DNA from 2 places in the Bartonella henselae str. Houston-1 genome. Region 2 is predicted to be linked to the other one. Evidence: predicted binding sites of a transcription regulator. Region 2 holds the regulator's gene; the other holds the start of a gene.
The links. The regulator LexA, encoded in region 2, represses DNA repair genes until DNA is damaged. The targets are predictions, from matches to a motif close to TGTTCNNNNTGTGTTCNG.

Region 1: the regulator LexA is predicted to act here: its motif matches at 2,614-2,631, upstream of ruvC (crossover junction endodeoxyribonuclease RuvC).

Annotation. Positions count from the first base shown of each region.
Region 1 covers NC_005956.1:1,708,738-1,713,669, forward strand. Annotated here, with positions in the region: gene ybgC (tol-pal system-associated acyl-CoA thioesterase) at 1-127, opposite strand, end outside; gene ruvB (Holliday junction branch migration DNA helicase RuvB) at 342-1,427, opposite strand; gene ruvA (Holliday junction branch migration protein RuvA) at 1,440-2,057, opposite strand; gene ruvC (crossover junction endodeoxyribonuclease RuvC) at 2,054-2,563, opposite strand; gene AYT27_RS07745 (DUF1465 family protein) at 3,013-3,531, opposite strand; gene AYT27_RS07750 (OpgC family protein) at 3,697-4,839, opposite strand.
Region 2 covers NC_005956.1:944,520-949,451, forward strand. Annotated here, with positions in the region: gene rpsD (30S ribosomal protein S4) at 1-274, shown strand, start outside; gene ttcA (tRNA 2-thiocytidine(32) synthetase TtcA) at 577-1,425, shown strand; gene rimO (30S ribosomal protein S12 methylthiotransferase RimO) at 1,521-2,834, opposite strand; gene lexA (transcriptional repressor LexA) at 3,065-3,769, opposite strand; tRNA gene AYT27_RS04335 (tRNA-Lys) at 4,761-4,836, shown strand.

The DNA.
Region 1 (4,932 bases), 760 kb from region 2:
CAAAAAATTCTAGATAGCGCGCATGGTAAACCACACCAGAAAAATCTGTATCAGCAACATAAACCCGAGCCTGAAAATCATGAAAAGCATTTGTATGGCTACTTTTGAAAGTTTTTTTTTCCAGCATCAGCTTCATCCCATAAAATCGTCTATCATAATGAATTATTGAGCGTCTTGCGCAATTGAACATGCTTTTGTGTTAAAACCGTGAAGGCCAGAGCACAAAGCTCTCAATGGCTCCAAGCTTTTTGGGGAAGAATTCCCCTACGGGCAAATAGGCTTATAATTCATGATATATCATCCATGCAAAACATCTGCATAGCATCTCTTGAAAAAGGAAATCAATCATCAGCCTCATCCCATAAAACCGTCTGGCGGGATGCATTGTCTGGCATATCGAACAATTGAGGATGTTTTTGTGTGGAAGCCGGGGCACAAAGCCCCAAATGACTCCAAGCTTTTTGGTGCAAAATGCGCCCGCGGGCAGTTCGCTGAATAAAACCTTGTTGGAGAAGATAGGGTTCAATAATATCTTCAATAGCATCCCGCGGTTCTGAAAGAGCAGCAGCAATGGTTTCAATACCCACTGGACCACCTAAAAAAGTCTGAGCAATCAGCAACAAATAACGACGGTCAAGTGGATCGAGCCCTAGATGATCAACTTCTAGACGAGACAGTGCTTCATCAGCAATTTTTCGATCAATTTTTTTTGCCCTTTTGACAAGAGCAAAATCACAAACCCGCCGTAAAAGTCGCCCGGCAATCCGTGGAGTACCGCGTGCTCGACGAGCAATTTCATGAGCACCATCCTCACTGATCTGTACCGAAAAAAGCCGTGCATTACGCTGAACGATATATTCCAATTCTTCTATGGTATAGAAATTCAATCGAATGGGGATACCGAAACGGTCTCGTAATGGTGTGGTCAAAAGCCCTAAACGCGTGGTTGCCGCAACCAAAGTAAATTTAGCAAGATCAATTTTAACCGAACGTGCTGCCGGTCCCTCACCAATAATAAGATCAAGCTGATAATCTTCCATGGCGGGATAAAGAATTTCTTCAATAGCCGGACTTAAACGATGAATTTCATCAATAAACAAAACATCGCGCTCTTCTAGATTGGTTAAGAGAGCTGCCAAATCTCCCGCCTTAGCAATAACAGGACCTGAGGTAGAGCGAAAATTAACCCCTAGTTCCTTAGCCATAATTTGTGAAAGCGTTGTTTTGCCTAAACCAGGTGGTCCTACAAACAAAACATGATCGAGGGCCTCTTGACGCGCTTTTGCCGCTTCAATAAATATTTTTAAATTGGCCCGTGCTGCCTCTTGACCAATAAAGTCATCAAGCACTTGTGGTCTTAAGGAACGATCTGGATCATTAGGAAGGGGGACGGCACCCAAAAGGCGTTGATCTTCATCTTTATGCATTGTGACCTTGCGCTAAGTAGGAGGAGAAAGCAATTTGAGGCTATGGCGAATAAGCAATGCAGAGGAAACAGTCTCCCCTTCAAGAGCGTTCACCGCTAAAGCAAGAGCTCTAGCTGCTTGATCACGTTCAAAACCAAGCTTAATCAAAGCGGAAAGTGCATCATTTGTAGGTTGATTGGTCACCTCCAAATGAGGGAGTGGAGCGCTATGGATCACCTTTTCACTAAAAGGGAGAGCTTTGCTTTTCAGTTCGCTCACAATTCTTTCACTGACTTTTTTACCAACGCCTGGAGCACGACTTATCATTGCAATATCGTTTAAGGCAATCGCCTGTGCCAGTTCATCTGGCGATAAAGTTCCCAAAATTGCCAAAGCAACTTTTGCTCCTACACCAGGCACATTTTGTAATAAGCAAAACCATTCTTGTTCCGCTTTCGCAATAAAACCAAAAAGGCGGATGGCTTCTTCACGAACATGCGTTTCAATAAACAAACTTAAACTCTCCCCCAAAGCTGGTAAAGAAGGACGCAGGCGATTTGAAATAAAAACTACATAGCCCACACCCTGAACATTCACAATGATATGATCATCAAAGATGTGTTCAAGGATACCTTTTAATTTGCCAATCATGCCATAATCCTTGCATGATAAGAAGCGCCGATACGGTGAGTACTGTGACAAAGAGCAAGTGCAAGTGCATCAGCGGCATCACTGCTATCAAATTCAGCACGTGGAAGAAGAACTTTCACCATCATGTGAATTTGTTCCTTATCGCCATGACCAACTCCAATAACTGATTTTTTCACTTTGTTTGGAGCATATTCAAAAACAGGCAAATTTGCCTGCGCTGGAGCAAGAAGTGCAATGGCCCGTGCTTGACCAAGTTTTAAAGTTGCCGTAGCATCCTTGTTGACGAACACATGTTCTACGGCGGCTTCCTGAGGCATAAACTGATGCAAAATATCTGTAAGCCCTTTGTAAAGCTGGCAGAGCCTAGAAGCAAGATCACAACGTGCATCAGAAGTAAGCGTACCCGCTGCAACAAATTGAAGACGATTGCCAGAGAAATCGATAACCCCCCATCCTGTTCGCCGTAATCCTGGATCAATGCCTATAATACGAATCGTCTCTGCCATAAAGCCAAGTTTATACACTTTTTCCGTATTTGAATAGATGCACGAAAGCAAAGAACACGAAAGAAAGATAGAATTCGATTTGTTTGCTTATCGGATTGTCGTCTTCAAGACAGTATCATCTTTGAGAACAGAGTAAGAGATACCTTCTCTACCAGTGCGCACATATTGCATACGTGCTTCTAAACAAAAAAGGGAACCATTCCCTCAATGCCAACCGCCCGCCTCTTCAAAAGCGACCGCCCTTTCAACAGCAAACACCCCTCCCATAAAAAACCTCTAGGCTTTTCGAACACTTGAGTAAAATGGCGAGGCAGCAAAAAAGAACCAAGGAATAACAGTACAAAACAATGGTACAGAGGAAAGGGAGGGATTCTACCGAAATTAGCTTTCACAAACAAAGAGCATCCTAAACAGAATGAAGAAGAAAAAAGCAACAGATACAAAATTTTCTAAGAGCGCCGAAAAGCCGTTTTAAGCAATTCGATTTGTTTGCCCACCGGATTTTCGTCCTCCAAAACAGGGGAAGAGATACCTTCTCTGCCAGTGCGCAAATATTGCATGCGTGCTTCTAAACGAAGAGAACGAGCAACAAAGTTGCGGAAAACTTCTGGAAATTCTTGCCAATGAGCGCTTTCTAGTTTCAGCGTCGGTGTATGAAGCGAGACTTTCGCGAGCTCTTTTTGTATTTGTTCTGGTGACATCTCTCCTTCGCGCTCTGCACGAAGAAGGAGAAGTTGAGAAGCGATTTGCATAAGCCGTGTACTTAAATACATCGCCTCTTTGGCATAAAGAGCAGAAACTTCTGCAGAGAGAGAACGTGCTGCTAATTTGCCTTCCGTATCAATATAAGTTGCTGTTTGTTCAATCAGCGCCATTGTTTCTTCGTAGAGGCGGTTAAAAGCATTGTCAAAAGCATTATGCTCAACCATAATAATAGGTTCATCATAGGGACGTTTATATGCACTCACACTTTTATACTCCAAATATCAGCACAAAAATCACGACACTCAACGAAATGAGGGATAAAAAGTTTCCTTTCCTACTGAACAGAATGCTTTTTTTAATGAGTACCCCTTTTCAAACTTTTGCGCAATGTGCTTCTTATGCTAAGGTTAACGCGTCATAGAACGCCATTACAAACAGAGAGGTTTTCTTGCGAAAAACCGATGAAGAGATGGGCGTTTTTCATAATAATAGGCGACCCCAAATTGCAGAGCAATACCACTTATAATCAAGAGGCTATCGGAAAAAAACGTTCCTGTCATCACTGTTTTTAAAATTTGCCCTACCATGGCAAAAACAGTCCCTGTTACAAAGACGGGGAGACTGTGTTTCCCTAAAATTGCTAAGGGATGCTTTTCTGCAACATGAAACCACGTATGAAAGCGAGGCAAACAAAGAATAAAGAATGATAACGCAACAACATGGAGCAGACGCGGCAAACTTAAAAATGTTTTATTAAAATTAATCAACGGAGAAGACCAGCCAAGCCACCCCAAAACGCCCCACCATTCTAAGCGAACCCATAACAGTGAAAACAAAAGATACGCGGCAGCAAAAACGAGAAAAAAAGTCTGACAGGCAATATTTTTTCCTTGCTGAAGAGATAAACTGCTGACCAATCCTATAACAAACAGGAATTGCCAGGATAAAGGATTCAAAAACCACTTTCCCTTTAATGGATAAGAAGGAGGAGCAATTTCATAAAATCCACTGAGGAGGTAGAGCATGAACGAACCTAAAAGCAACAATCCTTTTTGTTTACAACTCAAATAAAGCGCAAAAGGCGCAAAAAGCATGAGCACAATATAAAGAGGAAGAATATTATTATACCCCAATTGATGTCCAAAGCTTAAAACACTAAAAAAAGCGATGAAGGGTTGTGTAAAAAATAAACCCACATTATTCATCGATAAAAGTTTCTCTGTTTGCCATAAGCAAAAGGCTCCTAAAAAAAGGCTTAACGTTACAAAGGTAGTGAAAAGATATGCCGCATAAAGCTGCAAAGCTCTGCGCCAAAGTTTACGCACAATGAAGGTAAAAGGCTTCTGCTGTAAGCGATTATGAAAGCTGAGTCCAAGAGCAACCCCCGAAAGCAAAACAAAGACTTCTGCTGAATCAGAAAAACCGAAGTTTCTATGTGTTAGAGACTCATAGAGAGTTCCGGGAATATGGTTGATGAAAATTGTCAACAACGCTAAAGAACGAAAAACATCAATGCGTGTATCACGATGAAGAGGATGTATATTATGCTTTAAAACACTCTGGTATGCCATAATGGCCCCCCAAAAAGTTACATAAAGTAGCGGCCTCTTTCAGCAAAAATGCTAAGATGAATCTTTCATTTTTAAGTGTCAAATTTTTTTTTC
Region 2 (4,932 bases):
TATCAATCATGGTCATGTCAATGTGAATGGGCGGCGTACAAATATTCAATCATATCGTTGTAAACCAGGTGATGTTATTGAGATTCGTGAAAAATCAAAACAGCTTGTTTTGGTTTTGGAATCTGTTCAATTGGTAGAACGTGACGTGCCTGAATATATTGAAGCTGATCATAATCAGATGAAAGCAACATTTACGCGTATTCCTGCTTTTGCAGATGTTCCTTATGCTGTGCAAATGGAACCCAATTTGGTTGTTGAGTTTTATTCTCGATAAATGTTTACTCTGGAGTATTGCTCTCTTTGTTTTTTACATGCTCAAAAATATTATGTTGCTTTATAAGCTTTAAAGTGGATGAGTGGTTTTTGTGAGTAGTATTATATCAAGTTTATTGTTATTCTTATAGCAATAAACTTGTATAGTCTCATTTCTTTTTTTGCATATCTCATCTTATAGCTCAAATACGCATAAGTTTAAGCTACCTTACATCTGTTATTGTCTCTGTCACTCTCGTGTAATAAACCGCTTATTGTGCAAAATATGGTATTATCGATAATGTTTCAGTTGAATATCAGGAAATGGAAGAGAATTTAGAGAGAACTGAGTCTTTGGCTAGGGAAGCTGATGATTGCCATCCAATATTTCGGATTGCTCCTTCAACTGTAGAGTTTAATAAATTACGCAAACGGCTTTTGCGTCATATAAGGCAAGCATTTGATGATTTTTCTATGCTTTCCTCGGGGAAAAAGTGGCTTGTTGCTTTATCAGGCGGAAAGGACTCTTACGGTTTACTAGCACTTCTTCTAGATTTAAAGTGGCGTGGTCTTTTACCTGTTGAAATTTTGGCCTGTAATCTTGATCAAGGACAACCAGGATTCCCAAAACATATTCTTCCAGATTTTTTAAATTCTTATCAAATTCCACATCGCATTGAATATCAGGATACTTACTCAATTGTTACAGATAAATTGGTACATACGCAAACATATTGTTCTCTTTGTTCTCGATTACGACGTGGCAATTTATATCGTATTGCACGTGAAGAGGGGTGTTCAGCATTAGTTCTGGGGCATCACCGTGATGATGTTTTAGAAACATTTTTTATGAATTTGTTTCATGGTGGTCGATTAGCAGCTATGCCAGGAAAGCTTATAAACGACGAAGGAGATCTTTTCGTTTTGCGCCCTCTTGTTTATGCTGCCGAGGAAGATATGGAAAAATTTTCTCAAGCAATGCAATTTCCTATTATTCCTTGTAATCTTTGCGGTAGCCAGGATGGTTTACAACGTAATGCAATGAAGGAAATGCTAAAAGATATTGAAAGAAAAATGCCGGGTCGTAAAGACACTATGATTCGTGCTTTAACAAATGTCCGTCCAAGCCATTTGCTTGATAAAAAATTTTTTGATTTTAAAAATTTATTCTAAAGATTAAATATTCATGTAAACGACAGTCGTGACGATATATACGCAATAATGTTTATTTTCATCATATTGACCGCGATCTTCATAAATTGATAATTTCAAATTGCGATACCATAGAGATCATAAGCATCTGATCGTTCGATTTTAACAGTGACAAATTCACCAACACGTAAAGGGCGTCGTGACGATATATGCACAACGCCGTCTATTTCTGGAGCATCATATTGACTACGACCTTTAGCTATTTTGCCTTGACTTTCATCGATAAGAACTTGAAGTCTTTTTCCAACTTTTTTCTTTAAAAGATGAGTAGAAATTTTTTGTTGTTTTGCCATAAAGCGATGCCAGCGGTTTTCCTTCACTTCTTCAGGAATACTTTCTAATCCCAAATCATTTGCAACAGCACCTTTTACTGCTTCATATTTAAAGCAGCCAGCGCGTTCAATTTTTACTTCGTCTAACCATTCAAGAAGTATGTTAAAATCTTCATGAGTTTCACCTGGAAAGCCAACAATAAATGTGGATCGCAAAGTGAGATCTGGACAAATTATTCGCCATTTTTCAATTCTACGATTTATTTTTTTTACAAGAGCAGGGCGTTTCATGTTGCGCAAAACAGTTGGTGATGCATGCTGAAAAGGGATATCCAGATAAGGGAGAATTTTCTTTTCCGCCATAAATTCAATAACGTCATCGACATGGGGATAAGGATAGACATAGTGCATGCGTATCCAAATGCCCATATTGCCTAATTCGCGACAAAGATCGAAAAACTTCGTTTTTACTGTGCGATCTTTCCAAGGCGTTTCTAGATATTTAAGATCAATGCCGTAAGCACTTGTATCTTGTGAAATAACCAAAAGCTCTTTTACCCCTGCTTGTACAAGTTTTTCAGCTTCACGAAGAACATCACTGATAGGACGTGACATAAGATTACCGCGCAGAGTAGGGATAATACAAAAGCTACACCGATTAGAGCATCCTTCAGAAATCTTTAAATAAGCATAATGGCGAGGTGTTAAGCGAATCCCTTGAGGGGGAACTAAATCTATAAAAGGATCATGAACTGGAGGAATTGCCGTATGAACTGCTTGTATAACACTTTCATAGGCTTGTGGTCCTGTAATGGCCAATACATTAGGATATACTTGGCGAATAACATCAGGATCAGCACCAAGACACCCAGTTACAATAACTTTTCCATTTTTTTTAAGGGCTTCATCAATATTGGCGAGTGATTCATTTCGGGCAGAATCAAGAAAACCACAGGTATTCACAATAACGAGATCAGCACCTTGATGTTTGCGCGAAATTTCATACCCTTCGGATCGAAGGCTTGTAATAATTCGTTCAGAATCTACAAGTGCTTTGGGGCATCCAAGAGAAACAAAACTAATACGAGGTGCTGCCATGATAATTCCTGCAACTTTGTAACATTTATAACAATCGAATTTTATGCTACTTTTATTTCATTAAAAACAAAAATGCTCTTGATTTTTTTACATACGCAACATCGTTTATTATAAGCTTATTTGATTTTCTACAAAATTTTATGGATCTGCGTAGCAGATAACATGCTAAAAAAATACTTAAACCCTCTATTCATTGAATAGAGGGTTTTTTTCAGTAACTTTTTTGTTTTTTAATATTTGCGAATAAGTCCGATAAGCTTACCTTGTATCTGCACACGCTCTGGTCTGTATATACGTGTTTCATAGTGAGGATTTGCAGCTTCCAATGTAATAGAGTTTCCTTTGCGTCGATAACGTTTAAAGGTTACTTCTTCTTTATCGATAAGTGCAATAATAATTTCGCCTGATGTTGCAGTATTTTGACGTCTAACAATTATAATATCTTTATCAAGAATTCCAGCCTCAATCATAGAATCATCTTTGACCTCTAGGGCATAATGTTCACCCAAGCTAATCATATCTTGTGGCAAACAAAGCGTATTTATTTGTTGCTGTATAGCGGAAATAGGTACAGCAGCAGCAATGCGGCCCATAATGGGAATAATAATGTTTTTTTTTTCTTCCAAATCAAAATTGTCAGAGTTTTTTGATATTTTTCTTTTATTATTCTCTATTACACTAGGGGAAATTTTACGTGCTGAAGAAAGGTTAAATGTTATTTTTTCGGGAAGTCGGATAACTTCCACTGCACGGGCGCGATTTGGCAAACGGCGTATAAAGCCTCGCTCTTCTAAGGCTGTAATAAGTCTATGGATGCCAGATTTTGAAGTAAGCTCCAATGCAGTTTTCATTTCATCAAAGGAGGGTGGGACGCCTGTTTCTTTCATATGATTATGAATAAACAAAAGTAGCTCATATTGTTTACAAGTCAGCATTAAAGTTCCAATCAAAAGAATTAAAAAAGAGAGAATAAAAAATATAATTTTAAGTAATTATTCTAAAATTTTTATCTTTATAAAAGAATAATATCTATTTTTGAGTTTATAATTGAAATTAATATTTGATATTATTATATAATTTATTTAACATTAAATTATATATTTAATATAATTGTATTTTTATTATTTTAAATAGAAAATTATATTAATATAATTTTTTTAAAACATTTTTGGCAAGATATAAGAAAGAAATAGAAGATATTTGCATATCTTGCAATTTAGCACGGATGATAACTCAATGCACATTTGGAATCAGTTCACTTTATTTTTGCTGTTTTATTTTTAATAAAATTCTCTACAGTTGAAATATATTTGAACACATCATTTTTTATGTTCATAAGCGGTATTTTTAAAGATCTTTTCAACCCATTCTAGGTTTCTGATTCACATCCGCATATTAATGGACTTTCGGTGTACAGATATCGTGCATTACCCGAAGTTTTACTCAACATTAAGGAGCGAGAGAAAATATTACCGCACGCCTATGGATGTGTTATTAAAGATATAAGAAAATAGGATAGCGAACCTTTATGAGAAAAAACAACACTTATAATTTTTGATAAAGATGTTTTTTTTCGTTTTCTATCAGATATGAACAACAGTGTGTATCGTTGGTTTTCTTCTTATTCATTTTGGTTATTTATTTAACCCAGTTTATCGTATTTCTGTATATTCCCTTCCTTATAATTTCGAAATCTTCACTCTTTTACATTTTAGAAGCTATAAGGAATTTTATGTTTCAATTATTACTTTTTAAGCTATCTCAAAAGAGAAAAGTGGTTTTTTATACAACGATGAGAAAAGAAGAAAAAGCAGAAAAATATTGATAACTAAAATAAAGAATAATTTTTTTTTCAAAAGGTGTTGACCAAATCAAAAGTCAACCGTATGTTCCATTCACTTTCGACAAGTAAGAGGGCTTGTTTGGGAGCGCGTAGCTCAGCTGGTAGAGCAACTGACTTTTAATCAGTAGGTCCAGGGTTCGAATCCCTGCGCGCTCACCATATTGCATAGGGTTAATAGATTTACAAAAGTTCGGGAATTATCATTTCTTTAGTTCTTTTTAGGCTCTTTTATTGATTCTATTACAAGTTTTCCTT